3 regions of the Lactobacillus rizhaonensis genome follow, and region 1 is predicted to be linked to each of the others. Evidence: riboswitches for the same ligand, from Rfam matches in the RefSeq annotation. Region 1 holds a riboswitch; each other region holds the start of a gene.
What was found. Region 1 has a riboswitch for thiamine pyrophosphate ahead of AAA915_RS03060 (ECF transporter S component). Riboswitches for the same ligand answer to the same signal wherever they lie in the genome.

Region 1 (3,284 bases):
TCTGATGCCAATTCCACCTCCGGCTTTGAAGGAGAATTTGTTAAACTATTTACCGCAACTGTCCAAGATTTTGCTGACGTGAAGGTTGATGGCATGCTCAATGTGTATGCCAGCAAAAAGGAAAACAAACCAGGCCGGCCAGTAATTCAGCTGGATGCACATTCAGATGCAGTTGGCTTTATTACCCAAGCTGTCCGTCCTAACGGCATGATTAAGTTTGTACCACTTGGCGGGTGGGTTAAATATAATATTCCTGCTCTGCGCGTAAAAATTAAAAATCGTGCAGGTGAATATGTTCCTGGTGTAGTGGCCACTAAACCGCCTCATTTTATGACCGCGGCCGAAAAAAATAATGTACCGGACGTAGCTGATATGTCTATTGACGTGGGTTCCAGTTCTCGTGCTGAAACAATTAATGATTATCAAATTGATACTGGTTGTCCTATTTTTGTGGATGTCAAGTGTGAATACAATGAAAAATCCGGTTTGTTTTTCGGCAAAGATTTTGATGACCGTTTTGGCGCAGCTGCTATGGCTGATGTGCTAGATAATTTAAAAGGTGAACAAACTGCATTTAACGTTGTGGCAGCACTTTCCAGCCAGGAAGAAGTTGGTTTGCGTGGTGCATACGTAACAGCACGTGCAGTAAAGCCTGATTTAGCAATCGTTCTTGAATCTTGTCCAGCAGATGATACCTTTACCCCAGAGTGGTTATCGCAAACTGGACTGAAGAGGGGGCCGATGTTGCGTGACATGGATACGTCCTTTTTGCCTAATCCTAAATTTCAACAATATGCCTGCGATTTAGCTGATAAGAACAATATTCCGTATACTCGCTCTGTCCGCACTGGCGGTGGCCAGGATGGAGCCGCCATTTATTATGAAAATGGTGCACCAACCATAGTGATTGGCATTCCAGTTCGTTATGAACATTCTCCTTATTGTTTTAGTGCTTATTCTGACTTTAAAGCATCTGTTGATTTGGCGCTTGCTATTATTCGTGATTTAACTAAAGAAAAGCTGGCAAGTTTTAGTCAATTTTAATATCATCAGTCACGGTGAAATTATAAAATAACCTGCAGCTCTTTTTAAAGTATGATATAATAGTAAAAATTGAATAGCAGTCACTAGGGGTGCCAAAAAGCTGAGAAATACCCTCTGAACCTGATCGGGACAATACCTGCGTTAGGGAAGTGTAAAATTAAGTAATAATGATACTCCTACTGACATGTAAAGTTAGGAGTATTTTTTATGTTTACTAGAACTTCAAAATGGAATGTAAAGTCGATTATTTTAATTGCGTTAATTGGAATTATTATGGGAGTCATTTATACATATGGCTTTAACTGGGCTTTTAATTTAATAAAAATGCTGTTGGTGCCAACAGGTTTCGCACCGGTGACTGATACTGTTTTTACAGGTTTATGGCTTATGGCCGGACCTTTAGCGATGTATTTTGTTCCTACTGCAGGATCCGGTACGATCGGAGAATTATTAGCTTCTGTGGTTGAAATGGCAATAGGTGGTCAGTGGGGTGCCACGACAATTCTTTCCGGAATTATCCAAGGTGCCACTAATGAAATCGGCTTTTTCCCTAAAAAAGAACGTTATCAAAATTTTACTTGGAAAAGCGTTTTAACTGGTGCGTTTTTTGCTTCATTTGGGTGCTTTGTTCCCTCATATATTTTATATGGCTGGAGCAAATTTAGTATGCAAGTACAAATCGTAATGCTTATTACCAATATCATTTCTGCTCTGGTTTTTGATGGCGTTTTAGTTAAACTGATTACGAATTTATTTGATAAAGCATTGAAACCAAAAATAGCCTAAATATTTAAAAAGGAGTATTGCTCTTTGAAGCAATTACTCCTTTTTTATTTTTCTTTTTTACTTAAAATTGAGTGTACCTTAGTTGTAAGCATATCAATGGCCACATTATTTTTACCGCCTTCTGGAACAATAATATCCGCATAGCGCTTGGTAGGCTCAATAAATTGATGATACATCGGCTTAACTGTGCTTAAATATTGTTCAATCACAGAGTTAATGGACCGGCCCCTCTCATTTAGATCACGTTCTAAACGTCTAATAAAGCGAATATCATCATCTGTGTCAACGTAAACTTTGATATCCATCAAATCACGAATTTTTTTGTTAGCTAAAACCAAAATTCCTTCAAGAATAATGATATCGGCAGGTTCAGTATGAATGGTCTTTTGACTACGGGTATGCTCTTTAAAATCGTATACAGGCATCTCGACTGACCGATAATTTAGTAAGTCTTGCAACTGTTTTCTAAGCAAAGGAACATCAAAGGCATCTGGATGATCATAGTTGATGTTCCTCCTTTCACTCATAGGAATCCCAGTATTATCTTTGTAATATGAATCCTGGGTCATAATCAAAACGTGTTCATTCTCTTGCATCTGGGCAACAATTTTTTGCGCAATGGTAGTTTTCCCGCTGCCTGAACCACCGGTAATACCAATTACTACAGGCTTTTCAAGTCTAGACATTATGCCACTCCTTTTTTAATCCTTAAACATTTTACTTTACTTTTGCCATAATTACCAACAGTTAAGGTATATTTGATAATTAATGCTACTTTTCTATTGAATACGGTTTAAAGTTGGCTAAATTTTTTATATTATAAATGTGAAAAAAGTAATTTGTGTTAAATAGCATAGGTGCAAAATGAATTATAACTTAATGCCAGTAAAATATTTTGTTGATGTCGTTCAAACTCACGGCTTTATTTCAGCAGCAAGGAGAAACTATGTTTCAGAAACAGCAGTCAGTTCAGCTATTAAGAAATTAGAAGATGAGTTGGGTCAAAAACTGCTTAACCGTTCTGCTGGTAAATTCTCGTTAACGCCAGTAGGAGAAGTTTTCTATAAGCGCAGCGTAGAAATTATCAATTTGTACAGTGAAATTTGGCACCATCCAGATCCAAATCCAGAAAAGTTGTTGCGTGTCCATTTTTTGCAAGGCTTTGAAAATGACGCAGCATTATTTGCTTCAAAAATACCAGATATTTGTCAGCCAAATTTTGACGAAGAAAATTTTGATTCTTGCATCAAAAGATTGATTAATGGTAATTATGACATACTGGTTGGCTTTGACTTAGCCTTTGCCGGCAATAATAAAATAGACTGCCTACCTTTTAGAAAAACTAGTTTTGACTTACTGCTAAATAAAGATGAACTAGGGCAATATCATGGCGATAAGCAGAAACTCGCTAAAAACAGTATGTTTTATATGCAAAACTGGAAATCAACTGGTAT
Region 2 (3,284 bases), on a different contig from region 1:
TTAGTTTCTACTATTGCTGCCGTGCTAGTCGGTGTCATTTCTTATCTTTCTGGGATTGCCAGCCGCTATATTTGGTGGATTGATGATGATCGCGATAGCGATCATGATAGTGGTGGCACTATCGTTGTCATTTTTAAGGTGATAGCAATAGCTTTTGTCTTAATTTTGGGGCCTATCTGTGCCAGTTTAGCGCAAATGGCGTTGTCACGTAACCGCGAATACCTTGCTGATGCTTCTTCAGTAGAGTTAACGCGCAATCCGCAAGGGCTAATTTCGGCGCTTGAAAAAATTGACGGCTCTGCACCAATGAAAAAAGCTGACCCCAGCAGTGCGGGAATGTATATTGAAGATCCTATGCGTAAAAAACGCAGTTTTACCCATTTGTTTGACAGTCATCCACCAACAGCGGACAGAATTAAGCGTTTAGAAAAAATGTAAAAAAACAACCTTTTGCTAAAGGTTGTTTTTTATTTTAAATTAATATTTGCCTGCCTGAATAGTTCTGCACGCATTTGCACTGGCGTTTCATGATAATATTCACTGAACTTTTTATAAAAGAAGGACTTGCCGCTATAACCAACACGGGTAATTATCTCTTTGACGGAAATATCTGGGCGAGCAAGTAAACTTCGTGCTTCCAGCATGCGCCTTTCATCAACATGTTCCACAAAACTTTTGCCAGTTTTTTGTTTAACCAAACTTGAAAAATAATTAGGATTAAAGCCAAAATGCTTGGCTGCATCATTAAGCGTAATGTCAGTAAAATGGACATCAATGTATTTTTCCAGATCCGTTTTTGCAAACTGATGACTTGTTGCTGGAGCGGAAGTTAAATTTTGACTTCTGACAGCAGAAACGAAAAGCAAAGTAAGCTCTGCCATTATAGCGTTGCGGGTAAACAAGTCGTGATTAAGATATTCATCAATTATCTTTTTAAGTAGATGGGCAGATTCTGACATTAACGTTCCGTTTAATCCTAATAATCTTTTTTGCTCAAAAGTGGTATTAACTTTTTTAAGCAATTGTTTTTCAAAATTGTTCATTACAGTTAGATTGTCGAAAAAGTTCCGGACATCTATATTAGGATCAAATTCAAGCTTAACTAAAATATCTTTACTACCAGGTTTTAATATTTCATAATTGCTCTTTTTCTGTAGAAAGATGATATTACCATCATTTAGCATAAAATTCTGACTATTGATTCTCACTTTAGTTGAGCCTTTTGCCTCATACAGAATAGTCAGTCCTGTTGTTTGGTAGCGATGAATGCCCGTATTACGATTTTCTAAAAAGGCTATAAACAAATCAAAGTTGCTGTTACCTGGTTTTATTTTCACTTCATTAGTATCAGACCTAGCCGCATCTATGATACTGGCTAAATATTGTTCCAATTTAACTGCTGCCATTACTTTCACCTCTTATACAGTTTAGGGATTATATAGTTTTATTATATAGCAAATTTTCATCTTCCTAATATAATTTTGTTATTTTACCTTTATTATTGCTACATGAATAACGGAAAGACCCAGTGCATCTAGACAACTAATTTTCTTTTCTGTATAATAAAATTTAACATCGGGGTGCCTGTAAAGGCTGAGATTAAACCCGCAGAACCTGCTATGGATAATGCCAGCGAAGGGAAAACGAAAGATTTTACATCGTCAGGCTATTATCCTGACGATTTTTTTGGTAACTAAATTGATTAAATTAAATAACCTAACATTTTCATATGATAAACAAAACCAAATTTTAACAAACATTAATTTAAATATTCCTACAAAGCAGTTTTCATTGTTAGTTGGACCAACTGGCTGTGGTAAATCTACTTTATTGAAAATATTAGCAAAGTTATATCCTGAGTTTGCGGGACAATTAAGCGGCACTGTTACTCTGGGCGGGTTAAAGGCTGCTATGATGTTTCAAAATGCGAGTGAGCAATTTACTATGGCAACTCCTCGAGAAGAAATTATTTTTGCACTGGAAAACCTCTGCCTTAATAAGGCCCAGTATCTAAAACAGTTAAATGAAGCCGTTCAGTTTACCCAAATTGATTATTTACTTGATCAAAAAATTAATACATTATCTGGTGGCGAACAACAAAGAGTGGCATTGGCTGTACTCATAGCGATGAATGTTGACTTGTTTTTACTTGATGAACCCTTCGCCAGCTGTGATCCCACTGCCCGCAAGTTCTTAATCGCTAAACTAGCACATCTGCGCGATCAAGGTAAAACAATCATCTTAAGTGACCATGTGCTAGCTGGTTATGAAGGAATCTGCGACAATCTTTTTCAATTTCAGGGTAAACGCCTGGTACAGCTTTCTCAAGCAGAGCAGGAAAAATTGTTGCGAAAAAATACGGATTCTAGTACCTATACTTTTGTCTTACCAAAGGAAAATGACCGGTCGTGCTTTACCCTACAAAACGTTCAGATTAGACAAAATCGTTTACTTCTGAAGCAGGAACATTTAAATATTGTTTCCGGTAAAACCACTCTGATTACAGGAGCCAACGGTGTGGGCAAAACATCGCTTTTTAATGCTCTGACTAAAATGATCCCTTATTCAGGCAGCATCACCTACCACAACCGTGAAATTAATAAATTATCTACTCGTAAGTATTTGCTTCATGTAGGCCAAATATTTCAAACTGCGAGTGACCAGTTTATCAACGTCTCTGTTGCAGATGAAATTAACCTCAGCAAAAAAAAGCGGACTAATTCTTATTTTACTGATGACAAAATAGCTGCCGCGTTATCCTCTCTTGAGCTTGATTCACTGCTTGATCATGTCGTGTATTCATTATCCGGCGGGCAACAAAAGAAACTGCAAATCTTATTAATGTTGATTTCAGATCAGGATGTACTGCTAATTGATGAGCCACTTAGCGGTCTGGATGCAGATTCCGCTGTCAAAGTGATGTCTTTATTAAGAGAGAGTCAGAAAGCACGGAAACAAACGCTTTTAATTATCAGCCATGAGTTAAAGAATTTAGCTGATTGGTGTGATTATCACCTCATTTTTAAAGACCAGCATTTAACCTATACAAATAAGTGAGGTACTATCATGAATCCTAGTTTTAAATTTATCCTGGCTCTGATTATTTCTATAGAAATATCACTGAAATCAAGTTTACTAACAAACCTTTTTATCATATTCTTTGCATTGATCTATTTAATTTATAAACACATTAAATTAAGCAATTTGCTTTTAACTCTATTTATGCCTTTAATTGCTGCTTTTACAGTTTTTGCGACCTTATACTGGTTCTCGCCACAGCCCAG
Region 3 (3,284 bases), on a different contig from region 1:
ACTATTCTTTGCCCGCTTCTAACTATTAAGATATACTTTAAACAAGATAATAGGGGTTGGTAAATAATGGCTAACAAAACAATCAAGATTGCATATTTATATGAAGACCTGATGAATACTTACGGTGATTCTGGCGACGTTAAAATTATCAGGTTTTTGCTAAAAAAACAGGGCTATGATACACAAGTTGATAATATTTCTCTTGGTGATCAATTCAACGCTTTTGATTATGACTTTGTCTTTTTTGGCGGCGGACAAGATTTTGAGCAAACTGTTGTTGCTAAAGATTTACCGCGTTATAAAGAAACTTTGACAAAGTATATTAACGAAGGCAAGCCTATGGTAGGTGTCTGCGGTGGCTACCAGCTAGTTGGCACATATTATAAAACTAATGCCGGAGTGACAATCAAAGGGCTAGATATTCTACCTTTCCACACCGTTTTTAAGGCAGATAAGCGCATGATTGGTGATACCCGCTACATGAGCGAATGGGGTGAAGTCAAAGCCTTTGAAAACCATTCGGGTCAAACCTATTTTGATGATAAGGATAAGCTACATCCCTTAGGAGAAATGATTGAAGGTTACGGCAACAATCCCCAAGATCACGTCGAAGGTTTGCGCTACCGCAATTTTATCGGTACATATTCCCACGGCCCTATATTAAAAAACTTGAATGTCGCAAACGCCATAGTCAAAATGATTCTAGAATGGCATAATGAGCGAATAGCAGCTAAAACAAATTAATTGCAAAAAAGCTACTAGGCGTAGTAAATCTAATTACTATGTCTAGTAGTTTTTTGATACTTAGTTATTATTGCTATTATAGTTGTGAGTGCAGGTTTTGCCCCCCAATTAACAAATATTTTTCAAAATTGTAGGATATTTTAACAGAAGTTACTCCCAGCCTTGTTTTTCATAAGCCATCTGCCAAAACTGCAATTCATAATAGCTGCTGCGCACAAAAGCAGTTTGCATTTGATCAAGTACTTCATTAGTAGCGTTTTCGGCCAAGGAATTGGTTAAATGCAGCATTTTGGCTACATTTGCACCATACCAATCGCCGTCATAAGTATCAATCCACTCCTGATAATAAGAAACAGGTGAACCTTTTTCAGCCATTTTCTGACCAATTTCCTGATAGAGCCAGTAACATGGTAAAAGCGCTGCTACCGCAGGCTTAACACCAGATCGATTTAATGTCATATGCATGTGATTAACGTAGTTATATGCTGTTGGTGCCACCGGAGTTTCAGCAATTTCAGCTGCAGTTATTTTTAATTCCTCAAAAAAATGTCCTCGCACTGATATTTCAACGTTTTGTAAGTCTTGCGCTCCCGCCAGTAAAAATTCCTTTGCTTCCTGATCATCTGTTTTTGCCGCAATTAATTCATGCAACTTACTAAATTCTCTTAAATAATAGCGGTCCTGCAACAGGTAAAATTTAAAAGTTGCAATTGGGAGTTTGCCACTTTGTAGTTCCTTAATAAAGGGATGTACCAAACTTTTATGCCACAACAACGCCCCTGCTTCGTGCAACTGATCTGTGAAATTCATGATTACTCTCCTCAAAACTAAATAAAATTTTAAACACGGCTTTTAACTATTACTAATTACATTTTACTAAATTTAAATTTTAACTACTATACGATTTTTTGCTTTTTAGCATAATCACTCAATAACAGCTAAAAGCCAAGCATTTATTTATAGTATAAACAGTTAGCATCTTTATCAACCCAGCATTGTAATCAATAGTATAATACGCTATAATTGAAAGCGATAACACGAGGGGTGCCTTTTAGGCTGAGATGAATTTTTTTCAGACCCTTTGAACCTGTAAGCTAATACTTGCGTAGGAACGTGTCAAAAACGCTTAAGCTTTGGCACTTCCACGTGCCAGGGCTTTTTTATTAATCAAAATTTTTCAAAAACATTTAGTCGGGAGTAATAAAATGCAGTTAGACTTATTAGATAAATTACGAGCGCAAAATCCCGTTATTTTTAACATCGCCAATTTTGTGACAGTCCAAGATGTGGCGAATGCTGTCAATGCTATTGGTGCTTCACCAATTATGAGCAATGAAGTCGCTGAAGCCGAAGAAATAGTGCGAATGGCTTCCGCAGTGGCAGTTAATATTGGCTGTTTAACCAAGCAGCAAATCAATCATATTAAAAAGGTAGAAGACCTAGCAAGGCAGTATAATAAGCCGATAGTATTTGATCCTGTTGCGGTTGGTGCAGTCGAATATCGCTACAAAATCGCAGATAAGCTTTTATGGGATTTTCATACCAGTATTATTCGCGGTAATATTGGTGAAATTGCTGCACTAGGTGACTTCAACTGGGATTCAAAGGGCATCGATGCAGGTTCCGGCTCCGGTAATATTGATGATATTGCTATGAAAACTGCTCAGAAATATCATTGTACGGTCATTGCCAGTGGTCCTACAGATACAATTAGTGACGGTAAAAGACTGGCTCATATTCACAACGGCTCACCACTTTTTAAAACTCATGTGGGCTCAGGTGATATGTTGTCCAGTATTGTCACAGCTTTTACCGCAGTCACTGATGATCCGTTTGAAGCGGCTCAGATAGGTGCTTTAGTTTTCAGTTGTGTGGGTCAAATGGTTGTCCAAGATCATCCCGGTGTTGGACCAAGTACTTTTGGTATGTACCTTATAGATTATTTGTACAAAGTAGCAGTCGCTGATATTAAGCAAATTGCTGATTTTGATTAAGGAACTTCATGATGACAGAAAAAATTAATTCTTTTCCCCAGGTTTTAACTATTGCCGGTACAGATTCAGGTGGTGGTGCCGGAATAATGGCTGACCTTAAAACTTTTCAAATGCAAAAAGTATTTGGAACAGCTGTTGTAGTAGCAGTGACAGCACAAAACACTTTAGGTGTACAAAAATCTTTTTTACTACCACTAGAAATGATCGATGCCCAATTTGCATCTTTAGCAGAAGATTTTCATATTCGTGCTTGTAAAACGGGAATGTTAGGTGATGCAGCTCATGTTCACCAAGTTGCTCTTAACCTGCAAAAGTATGACTTTGGCCCTATTACCATAGATCCCGTGATGATTGCTAAAGGAGGTGCACCACTTTTAAGTCAAGATGCTGTTGCCACGGTTAAAAATGAACTACTGCCTTTAGCCGATTTAATCACACCTAACTTACCCGAAGCAGAAGCTTTAACTGGCATTAAGGTGCAAGTGCAAGATCAATTTCCTGAATTAGCCCATAAACTACAAGACATGGGTGTTAAAAATGTACTAA

Region 2: another riboswitch for thiamine pyrophosphate. It lies ahead of AAA915_RS03505 (ATP-binding cassette domain-containing protein); the one in region 1 lies ahead of AAA915_RS03060 (ECF transporter S component).
Region 3: another riboswitch for thiamine pyrophosphate. It lies ahead of thiM (hydroxyethylthiazole kinase); the one in region 1 lies ahead of AAA915_RS03060 (ECF transporter S component).

Annotation. Positions count from the first base shown of each region.
Region 1 is NZ_BTTV01000001.1:638,463-641,746, reverse strand. It holds gene AAA915_RS03065 (M42 family metallopeptidase) at 1-1,044, shown strand, start outside; TPP riboswitch at 1,120-1,209, shown strand; gene AAA915_RS03060 (ECF transporter S component) at 1,252-1,830, shown strand; gene udk (uridine kinase) at 1,875-2,516, opposite strand; gene AAA915_RS03050 (LysR family transcriptional regulator) at 2,695-3,284, shown strand, end outside.
Region 2 is NZ_BTTV01000002.1:50,704-53,987, reverse strand. It holds gene htpX (zinc metalloprotease HtpX) at 1-438, shown strand, start outside; gene AAA915_RS03510 (helix-turn-helix domain-containing protein) at 468-1,406, opposite strand; TPP riboswitch at 1,567-1,658, shown strand; gene AAA915_RS03505 (ATP-binding cassette domain-containing protein) at 1,627-3,057, shown strand; gene AAA915_RS03500 (energy-coupling factor transporter transmembrane component T family protein) at 3,067-3,284, shown strand, end outside.
Region 3 is NZ_BTTV01000006.1:23,935-27,218, forward strand. It holds gene thiD (bifunctional hydroxymethylpyrimidine kinase/phosphomethylpyrimidine kinase) at 1-1, shown strand, start outside; gene AAA915_RS07615 (type 1 glutamine amidotransferase) at 67-744, shown strand; gene tenA (thiaminase II) at 895-1,554, opposite strand; TPP riboswitch at 1,775-1,873, shown strand; gene thiM (hydroxyethylthiazole kinase) at 1,950-2,738, shown strand; gene thiD (bifunctional hydroxymethylpyrimidine kinase/phosphomethylpyrimidine kinase) at 2,750-3,284, shown strand, end outside.